DNA from 2 places in the Neobacillus sp. SAB-20_R2A genome. Region 1 is predicted to be linked to the other one. Evidence: a T-box and tRNA genes for the amino acid it is inferred to sense, from the RefSeq annotation. Region 1 holds a T-box; the other holds one or more tRNA genes.
The links. The T-box of region 1 lies ahead of trpS (tryptophan--tRNA ligase). A T-box ahead of a tRNA ligase gene usually reads a tRNA of that ligase, here a tRNA-Trp.
Positions count from the first base shown of each region.

Region 2: it has a tRNA-Trp gene. The T-box ahead of trpS (tryptophan--tRNA ligase) is inferred to sense a tRNA for this amino acid. The anticodon was not compared.

Region 1 covers NZ_CP145895.1:1,594,926-1,599,325, forward strand. Annotated here, with positions in the region: gene V5M37_RS07925 (YjbA family protein) at 1-448, shown strand, start outside; gene trpS (tryptophan--tRNA ligase) at 503-1,492, opposite strand; T-box leader at 1,541-1,759, opposite strand; gene V5M37_RS07935 (peptide ABC transporter substrate-binding protein) at 2,385-4,091, shown strand; gene opp3b (oligopeptide ABC transporter permease) at 4,202-4,400, shown strand, end outside.
Region 2 covers NZ_CP145895.1:1,334,653-1,339,052, reverse strand. Annotated here, with positions in the region: gene V5M37_RS06685 (NupC/NupG family nucleoside CNT transporter) at 1-627, opposite strand, end outside; tRNA gene V5M37_RS06680 (tRNA-Leu) at 1,387-1,468, opposite strand; tRNA gene V5M37_RS06675 (tRNA-Cys) at 1,475-1,548, opposite strand; tRNA gene V5M37_RS06670 (tRNA-Gly) at 1,557-1,631, opposite strand; tRNA gene V5M37_RS06665 (tRNA-Gln) at 1,640-1,711, opposite strand; tRNA gene V5M37_RS06660 (tRNA-His) at 1,752-1,827, opposite strand; tRNA gene V5M37_RS06655 (tRNA-Trp) at 1,839-1,912, opposite strand; tRNA gene V5M37_RS06650 (tRNA-Tyr) at 1,918-2,002, opposite strand; tRNA gene V5M37_RS06645 (tRNA-Thr) at 2,032-2,104, opposite strand; tRNA gene V5M37_RS06640 (tRNA-Phe) at 2,120-2,195, opposite strand; tRNA gene V5M37_RS06635 (tRNA-Asp) at 2,204-2,280, opposite strand; tRNA gene V5M37_RS06630 (tRNA-Met) at 2,284-2,357, opposite strand; tRNA gene V5M37_RS06625 (tRNA-Val) at 2,367-2,442, opposite strand; tRNA gene V5M37_RS06620 (tRNA-Glu) at 2,449-2,523, opposite strand; tRNA gene V5M37_RS06615 (tRNA-Ser) at 2,542-2,632, opposite strand; tRNA gene V5M37_RS06610 (tRNA-Asn) at 2,638-2,712, opposite strand; rRNA gene rrf (5S ribosomal RNA) at 2,724-2,840, opposite strand; rRNA gene V5M37_RS06600 (23S ribosomal RNA) at 2,974-4,400, opposite strand, start outside.

The sequences.
Region 1 (4,400 bases):
TGGCTATAATATTCCGATTCGAAAAAGCCGGTTAATACCAAGACAGGAACAGCTCGTGTACGAAATGATCAGCAATCATGAACCAAAAGAATTTGTATTTTATAATCAGTCGAGTAAAAAGGACTTCCATATTCTTTCTCCAGAGCCTACGTTAATGCTGGGCTTGACAAGAAAAGAACGGCAGATAAAGCAGCTTCTGTTTATGGCTTTAGATCAGTTGTTTTCATCGAATAATGAAGCGGAGATTCGTTATTGGTTTACTGAGTGGTGCCCAGAACGCTACCAAACAATCCAAGAACTGAATTTTGCTGATGCATGGGAACAACTTTATGAAGAAATCAAATTTGGCTGGTCTAAAAAACACGAAATCTTTTGTGAAAATTTAATAAAGGGACAGCCATTTTTTGAGAAGCTTTGGGAAATGGAACACGGTCCAAAGGTAAACTAAAAGCCTGACCCAAAAGGAATATAATTCATTCCTTTTGCGGTTCAGGCTTTTTTACTATTTGCGCTTTCTTCCAAGACCCATTGCATTTTCCATTTTCTTTAAGGTAAGGCTTGCAATTTTATTTGCTTTCTCTGCACCAAGGTCTAATATTTCATCTAATTCATTTGATTCCATTAATTGATAGTATTTATCTTGGATTGGTTTAAATGCATTAATAACAACATTGGCCAAATCACCCTTAAAGTCCCCATAACCTTTTCCATGGTACATCTCTTCAAGTTCAGCAATAGGCTTATTTCCTAAGATTGTGTATATGGATAAAAGATTTGAAATACCTGGTTTATTTTCTTTGTCATACTTAACAATTCCTTCTGAATCGGTCACAGCACTTTTAATTTTCTTTTCAATTTGTTTTGGGTCATCAAGCAATGCAAGGAATGCTTTTTGGTTCGGATCGGATTTGCTCATTTTCTTAGTAGGGTCCTGCAATGACATAATACGGGCACCGACCTCCGGAATGCGCACTTCTGGTATCGTGAGTATTTCTCTATATTTTTTATTAAATCTTTCGGCAAGGTCACGTGTAAGCTCTAAATGTTGTTTTTGGTCTTCTCCTACTGGAACAAGGTCAGCATTATACAATAAAATATCTGCGGCCATTAATGGAGGGTAGGTTAATAAACTTGCAGATACAGCCTCTTTTCCAGCTGATTTATCCTTAAATTGGGTCATACGCTCCAATTCCCCGATATAAGACACGCATTGCATTAACCATCCGGCTTGAGCATGAGCGGGAACTTCTGATTGGATAAATAATGTCGCTTTTTCCGGATCGATTCCTACTGCAATATACAAGGCAGCCAAACTGCGGATGTTCTTTCTCAAAGTTGCGGGATCTTGCGGGACAGTTATTGCATGCTGGTCGACGATGCAGAAGTAGCAATTATATTCATTCTGCAGCTCCACGAATTGCTTAAGTGCACCAATATAGTTACCAAGTGTGATTGTCCCACTTGGCTGAATTCCCGAAAATATTGTCTTCATATATAATCCTCCTAAACAAATAGATAAAAAAAGCCATTCATCCCCAAAGATAGGGACGAATGGCTCGCGGTACCACCCTAATTACTCAAAAAAATGAGTCACTTTAAAACCCTTTAACGCGGGGAACGTCTACTCTTACTTTTCCTCTTATAAAGGCTCAGAAAGAAGCTCCAAAGTCCATTCCGTATTTCTTTGTGTTTGTTTCCACCACCCACAAACTCTCTAAAACAAAGGTCGATACGTACTACTCTTTTTCAATGCTTTTTTACTGTTATTTAATTATTTCCCATTATAAATGATTTACATATTTCATTTCAAGTCAGTAAAACATAATAAACAACAAGGGCAATGACCATAAAAAGGCCATTTATAATTGCATAAAAAAGGAAGGGGTTTTTATTAATCGTGACAAGTTCTGATAAACCGGGAACCTCCTCGAATCTCCGTTTATTAGTCCTAAACGATAGTGCAAAGTTGAAGGACTTGAAAATTGCATCATAAAAACCACTTTGAATGGTAAAAATGAGCAAAAAAGAAAGGAGAAGAGCAAATGAGATATAAAAAGATATATTGATATAGCTAACAATAGAAATTTCGCCGTAAAAAATAAAGGATAAAATGAAAATGGAAAGCTGTGTAAACGCTACCAATATTACACTTTTATTAGGGGAAAATTTCACTTTTATTCCTCCGAAACGTTGTAATGTAAGGTTTTATAACCAGAAAAAACCTTTATAAATATAAATTATAACATAGTAAATTGTAATTCATACGTAAGAATTGTCTCGAAAATGTAAATTAATTTTCAAAAAATAATGTACAAGAGAATGAAAATATGTATAATAGAGAATGTAGTAATTTTTCAGAATAATAGAAAAGGGAGGTCTACATAGTGAAGAAATCAAAACTTTCACTACTTTTAGTATTATCGCTAGTACTTAGCATGTTTCTTGCAGCATGTTCAGGCGGCGGTAATAAAGACACTGGTAAGGAAAAAGAAGGTACCAAGAATGCTCCTAAAGAAGAGCAGCTTGCTGATAAACAGGAACTGAATGTTCTTGAATCATCTGAAATTCCGTCTATGGATAGTGTACTTGCTGAAGATACTGTCAGCTTTACAACAATCAGCAACGTAAATGAAGGTTTATACCGTCTGGATGCTGATCAAAAGGTTATCCCAGCAGTTGCTGCGGAAATGCCTAAATATAATGATGACAAAACTGTTTTAACAATCAAATTAAAGAAGGATTTAAAATGGTCTAACGGTGACCCTGTTACTGCAAACGACTTCGTTTATGCATGGCAGAGAGCAATCGATCCAAAAACAGCTTCTACATACGGCCCGTACTTCATGGCTGGGAAAGTCAAAGGCGCTGAAGAGATCGTAGCCAAGAAAGACAAAGCTACTGCTGAAGATATCAATACTTTAGGAATTAAAGCTTTAGACGACAATACTTTGGAAATTGACTTAGTAAGACCAGTTCCTTATATTGAGTCTTATCTAACATTCCCAATGTTCTATCCGCAAAACCAAAAGTTTGTTGAGGCACAAGGCGCTGACTATGCGAAAGATGCAGCTCACATCCTTTACAATGGTCCATTCAAGTTAACAAAATGGGATGGCCCAACTGCTACTGAATGGGTATATGAAAAGAACGATAGTTATTGGAATGCTAAAAATGTAACATTAACAAAGATTAACTTTAACGTATCGAAAGATCCGCAGGCTTCTGCAAACGCCTTTACTGCTGGCGAAGCTGATATTTCACCAAAGCTTGCACAAGCTGCAATCATTTCACAATTCGAAGGTTCTGACGAATTAGTGCGTTACGTAGAACCATCTATTTTCTGGATTAAAATGAACGAAAAGAACCCGGCATTGAAAAACTTAAACATCCGTAAAGCAATTGCTTTATCTGTAGATAAAAAAGCAATGGTAGACGATGTATTAGCTAACGGTTCTATTGCAGCAAACTTCCTTGTACCAAAAGAATTTACTTTCTTAGATAATAAAGATTTCCGTGCAACAACTAAGGAATACTTGAAGACTAACAAAGAAGAAGCAAAGAAATATTGGGAAAAAGGTTTACAAGAACTTGGAGTTAAAGAAATCAGCTTTGTATACGTTGGCGGTGACACTGAGACTTCAAAGTTAACTGACGCGTTCGTAAAAGGGGAGTTAGAGAAAAACCTTCCTGGATTAAAGCTTGAAATGAATGCTGTACCATTTAAGATTCGTATCGACCGTGAAAACAAACAAGACTATGATTTATTATTCGGCGGTTGGGGACCAGACTATGCTGACCCAATGACATTCATGGATCTATGGTTAACTGGCGGCGAACACAACAGAATGGATTATAGCAACCCAGAATACGATAAGTTAATCAAGGCTGCTAACGAAGATCTATCTGCTAAGCCTGAAGAACGCTGGAAAACACTTCAAAAAGCTGAAGAGCTATTACTTGAAAAGGATGCAGCACTTGCTCCTATGTACCAACGTTCCGTTAACTTATTAATTAATCCAAAAGTTAAAGGCTTTGCACACCATGCCTTTGGCCCTGACTATAGCTATCAGTGGATTAAAATTACAAAATAAGTAACACTAATCAAATAGAAAAGAGAGTATATTTTCAAATATACTCTCTTTTTACCTGTATCAGAATTGTCGAAAAAAGACGAAAATTCCACCAATTAGGAGGTGTAGGCATGGCGAAATATTTAGTGCAACGTTTCGTTTATATGATTATCACACTATTCATTGTTGCATCGGTCACGTTTTTCCTCATGAAATTAATTCCTGGAACTCCATTTAACAATTTCCAAAAGCTTTCGCAGGTCCAACAGGAAATCTTGTTAGAAAAATACAACTTAAATGACCCCGTGCCTGTTCAATATTTTCAATATA
Region 2 (4,400 bases), 260 kb from region 1:
CGAAGCAATGATAAAACCGCCAAATAAATTAAGAACTAATGCTGTGACGACATATTTGGGATCCAGCATCGTCATATAGGCGCCTACAATCGACATCGATACTGTAGACATTGCCGACGCACAGAGCGTATAAAGACGCTGTTTTGAAAGCATGCCCAGCTGTTTTTTTACCGTAATGAAAACCTCCGATTGCCCAACCATTAACGACGCAACCGCATTATAGGATTCCAGCTTTCCCATGCCATTCACTTTACTTAACAACCATCCTATTCCTCTCATAAGGAGCGGAAGAATTTTCAAATATTGCAGGATTCCTATTAATACAGAAATGAAGACAATTGGCAGCAGCACAGTTAAGAAAAATGGTGCCTCTCCCTTATTCGCCAATCCGCCAAACACAAAGGTAACACCTTCATTTGCATAATCGAGCAATTTGCTGAATACCTTTGAAATCCCTTGGATAATGATAAGGCCAAACTCTGTATTTAACAGCAATATGGATAAGGTTATTTGAATAGCAATCATCACAATAATGGGTATAAATTTTACCTCTTTTCGATTAGAGCTTGCCACCCAAGCGGCAAACACGACAATTAGAATACCTAAGATTGAAATAACATAGTGCATTTTTTACCTCCTGATGCGTTGAAACATTATGTACGGTTTCCCTTCCGGATTGTCTATAGTGTAGTAAGCTAGTATGTCCCCAGAAAGCATTGGTATATTTTGTCCAAATTTTATTTAAAAAATTAATGGAACGATTTGAATAGAATTGATATTAGCTTTAATAAAGAGGAGTGATTTTCTGGTTAATCGAGTGAAAGGAAAGAGCTTTTTCAAGCGAAAAGGTTCATAGAAAGGTTTTATGTGACCGGTCCGCTGATTTCTTCAAGAGTTGAGGCGCATAGAAAGGCTATATGCTACCGGTTCGCTAATTTCTTCAAGAGTTGAGGCGCATAGAAAGGCTATATGCTACCGGTTCGCTAATTTTTTCAAGAGTTGAGGCGCATAGAAAGGCTATATGCTACCGGTTCGCTGATTTTTTCAAGAGTTGGGGAGCATAGAAAGGCTATATGCTACCGGTTCGCTGATTTTTTCAAAAGTTGGGGCACATAGAATAGCCATATGCGACCGAACCACCTATTTTTTCATGCGTTGAGGCGCACAGAAGAGCCATATGCGACCGAACCGCTCATTTATTTAAGCGTTGGGGCGCATAGAAAAGCCATATGCCACCGGACAAGTAATTTTCCAAAATGGTTCGTCTCTATTGCGAGGCAATAAGTCATTCCTTCTTAATTAGAACAATTTTTAATCGGTCAGCACTAATCTTTTCGAAAAAAGCAAAATAAAAAACACTCACATTATATATGAGTGTTTTTATGATACCGGTGGTCGGGGTCGAACCGACACTCCTCACGGAACACGATTTTGAGTCGTGCGCGTCTGCCAATTCCGCCACACCGGCATATTATGGAGGCGGCAACCGGATTCGAACCGGTGGTAAAGGTGTTGCAGACCTGTGCCTTACCACTTGGCTATGCCGCCATATTATTTGGAGCGGAAGACGGGATTCGAACCCGCGACCCCCACCTTGGCAAGGTGGTGTTCTACCACTGAACTACTTCCGCATATTTGACTGGGCTAGCAGGATTTGAACCTACGAATGACGGAGTCAAAGTCCGTTGCCTTACCGCTTGGCTATAGCCCAATAATACAACATTTTCACTAATTCATCAATAATAAATTAATGGGGCGGCTGATGGGAATCGAACCCACGAATGTCGGAACCACAATCCGATGCGTTAACCACTTCGCCACAACCGCCATTACAGCATTGGCAGGGGTAGTAGGAATCGAACCCACACCAAAGGTTTTGGAGACCTTCGTTCTACCTTTAAACTATACCCCTATAAATGGTGGAGGGGGACGGATTCGAACCGCCGAACCCTGAGGGAGCGGATTTACAGTCCGCCGCGTTTAGCCACTTCGCTACCCCTCCATCTATATTATGCACTTGCTGCTAACAAGTGCCGGCAAGAGGACTTGAACCCCCAACCTACTGATTACGATTCAGTTGCTCTACCGATTGAGCTATACCGGCAAAATTGAATCAAAATGGTGGCTCAGGACGGAATCGAACCGCCGACACAAGGATTTTCAGTCCTTTGCTCTACCGACTGAGCTACTGAGCCAACATAAGTGGCGGTCTGGACGGGACTCGAACCCGCGACCTCCTGCGTGACAGGCAGGCATTCTAACCAACTGAACTACCAGACCGAATTGCGGGGGCAGGATTTGAACCTGCGACCTTCGGGTTATGAGCCCGACGAGCTACCGGACTGCTCCACCCCGCGATAATATTATGGTGGAGGATGACGGGATCGAACCGCCGACCCTCTGCTTGTAAGGCAGATGCTCTCCCAGCTGAGCTAATCCTCCGTTAAATGGTGACCCCTACGGGATTCGAACCCGTGTTACCGCCGTGAAAGGGCGGTGTCTTAACCGCTTGACCAAGGGGCCATTTTGAAAAAATTATGATGGCGGAGAGCAAGGGATTTGAACCCTTGATACGCGGTTAACGTATACACGATTTCCAATCGTGCTCCTTCGGCCACTCGGACAGCTCTCCATAAATGGCTCCGCAGGTAGGACTCGAACCTACGACCGATCGGTTAACAGCCGATAGCTCTACCACTGAGCTACTGCGGAATAATATAACAGCCTGGCGACGTCCTACTCTCACAGGGGCTTTCGCCCCAACTACCATCGGCGCTGAGAAGCTTAACTTCTGTGTTCGGGATGGGAACAGGTGTGACCTTCTCGCCATTACCGCCAGACCATTTATCAGACACTATTTTATTATAATGTCTTTTTCATATTTTGCAAGAGGAAATTTAAAATTTTTCATTCCCTCAAAACTAGATAATGCAGAAGAAGTAAATAAGAACGAGTTCACCTAAAAAACATGACTTGGTTAAGTCCTCGATCGATTAGTATCAGTCAGCTCCACACGTCACCGCGCTTCCACCTCTGACCTATCAACCTGATCATCTTTCAGGGATCTTACTAGCTTGACGCTATGGGAAATCTCATCTCGAGGGGGGCTTCATGCTTAGATGCTTTCAGCACTTATCCCGTCCGCACATAGCTACCCAGCGATGCCTTTGGCAAGACAACTGGTACACCAGCGGTGCGTCCATCCCGGTCCTCTCGTACTAAGGACAGCTCCTCTCAAATTTCCTGCGCCCACGACGGATAGGGACCGAACTGTCTCACGACGTTCTGAACCCAGCTCGCGTACCGCTTTAATGGGCGAACAGCCCAACCCTTGGGACCGACTACAGCCCCAGGATGCGATGAGCCGACATCGAGGTGCCAAACCTCCCCGTCGATGTGGACTCTTGGGGGAGATAAGCCTGTTATCCCCAGGGTAGCTTTTATCCGTTGAGCGATGGCCCTTCCATGCGGAACCACCGGATCACTAAGCCCGACTTTCGTCCCTGCTCGACTTGTAGGTCTCGCAGTCAAGCTCCCTTGTGCCTTTACACTCTGCGAATGATTTCCAACCATTCTGAGGGAACCTTTGGGCGCCTCCGTTACACTTTAGGAGGCGACCGCCCCAGTCAAACTGCCCACCTGACACTGTCTCCCACCCCGATGAGGGGTGCGGGTTAGAATTTCAATACAGCCAGGGTAGTATCCCACCGACGCCTCCACCGAAGCTGGCGCTCCGGTTTCTCAGGCTCCTACCTATCCTGTACAAGCTGTACCAAAATTCAATATCAGGCTACAGTAAAGCTCCATGGGGTCTTTCCGTCCTGTCGCGGGTAACCTGCATCTTCACAGGTACTATAATTTCACCGAGTCTCTCGTTGAGACAGTGCCCAGATCGTTACGCCTTTCGTGCGGGTCGGAACTTACCCGACAAGGAATTTCGCTACCTTAGGACCGTTATAGTTACGGCCGCCGTTTACTGGGGCTTCGATTCAGAGCTTCGCTTGCGCTAACCCCTCCTCTTAACCTTCCAGCACCGGGCAGGCGTCAGCCCCTATACTTCGCCTTGCGGCTTTGCAGAGACCTGTGTTTTTGCTAAACAGTCGCCTGGGCCTATTCACTGCGGCTCTTCGGGGCTATTCACCCCAAAAAGCACCCCTTCTCCCGAAGTTACGGGGTCATTTTGCCGAGTTCCTTAACGAGAGTTCTCTCGCTCACCTTAGGATTCTCTCCTCGCCTACCTGTGTCGGTTTGCGGTACGGGCACCTTTTATCTCGCTAGAGGCTTTTCTTGGCAGTGTGGAATCAGGAACTTCGGTACTATAATTCCCTCGGCATCACAGCTCAGCCTTATGGCAAGCGGATTTTCCTACTTGCCAGCCTAACTGCTTGCACGCACATATC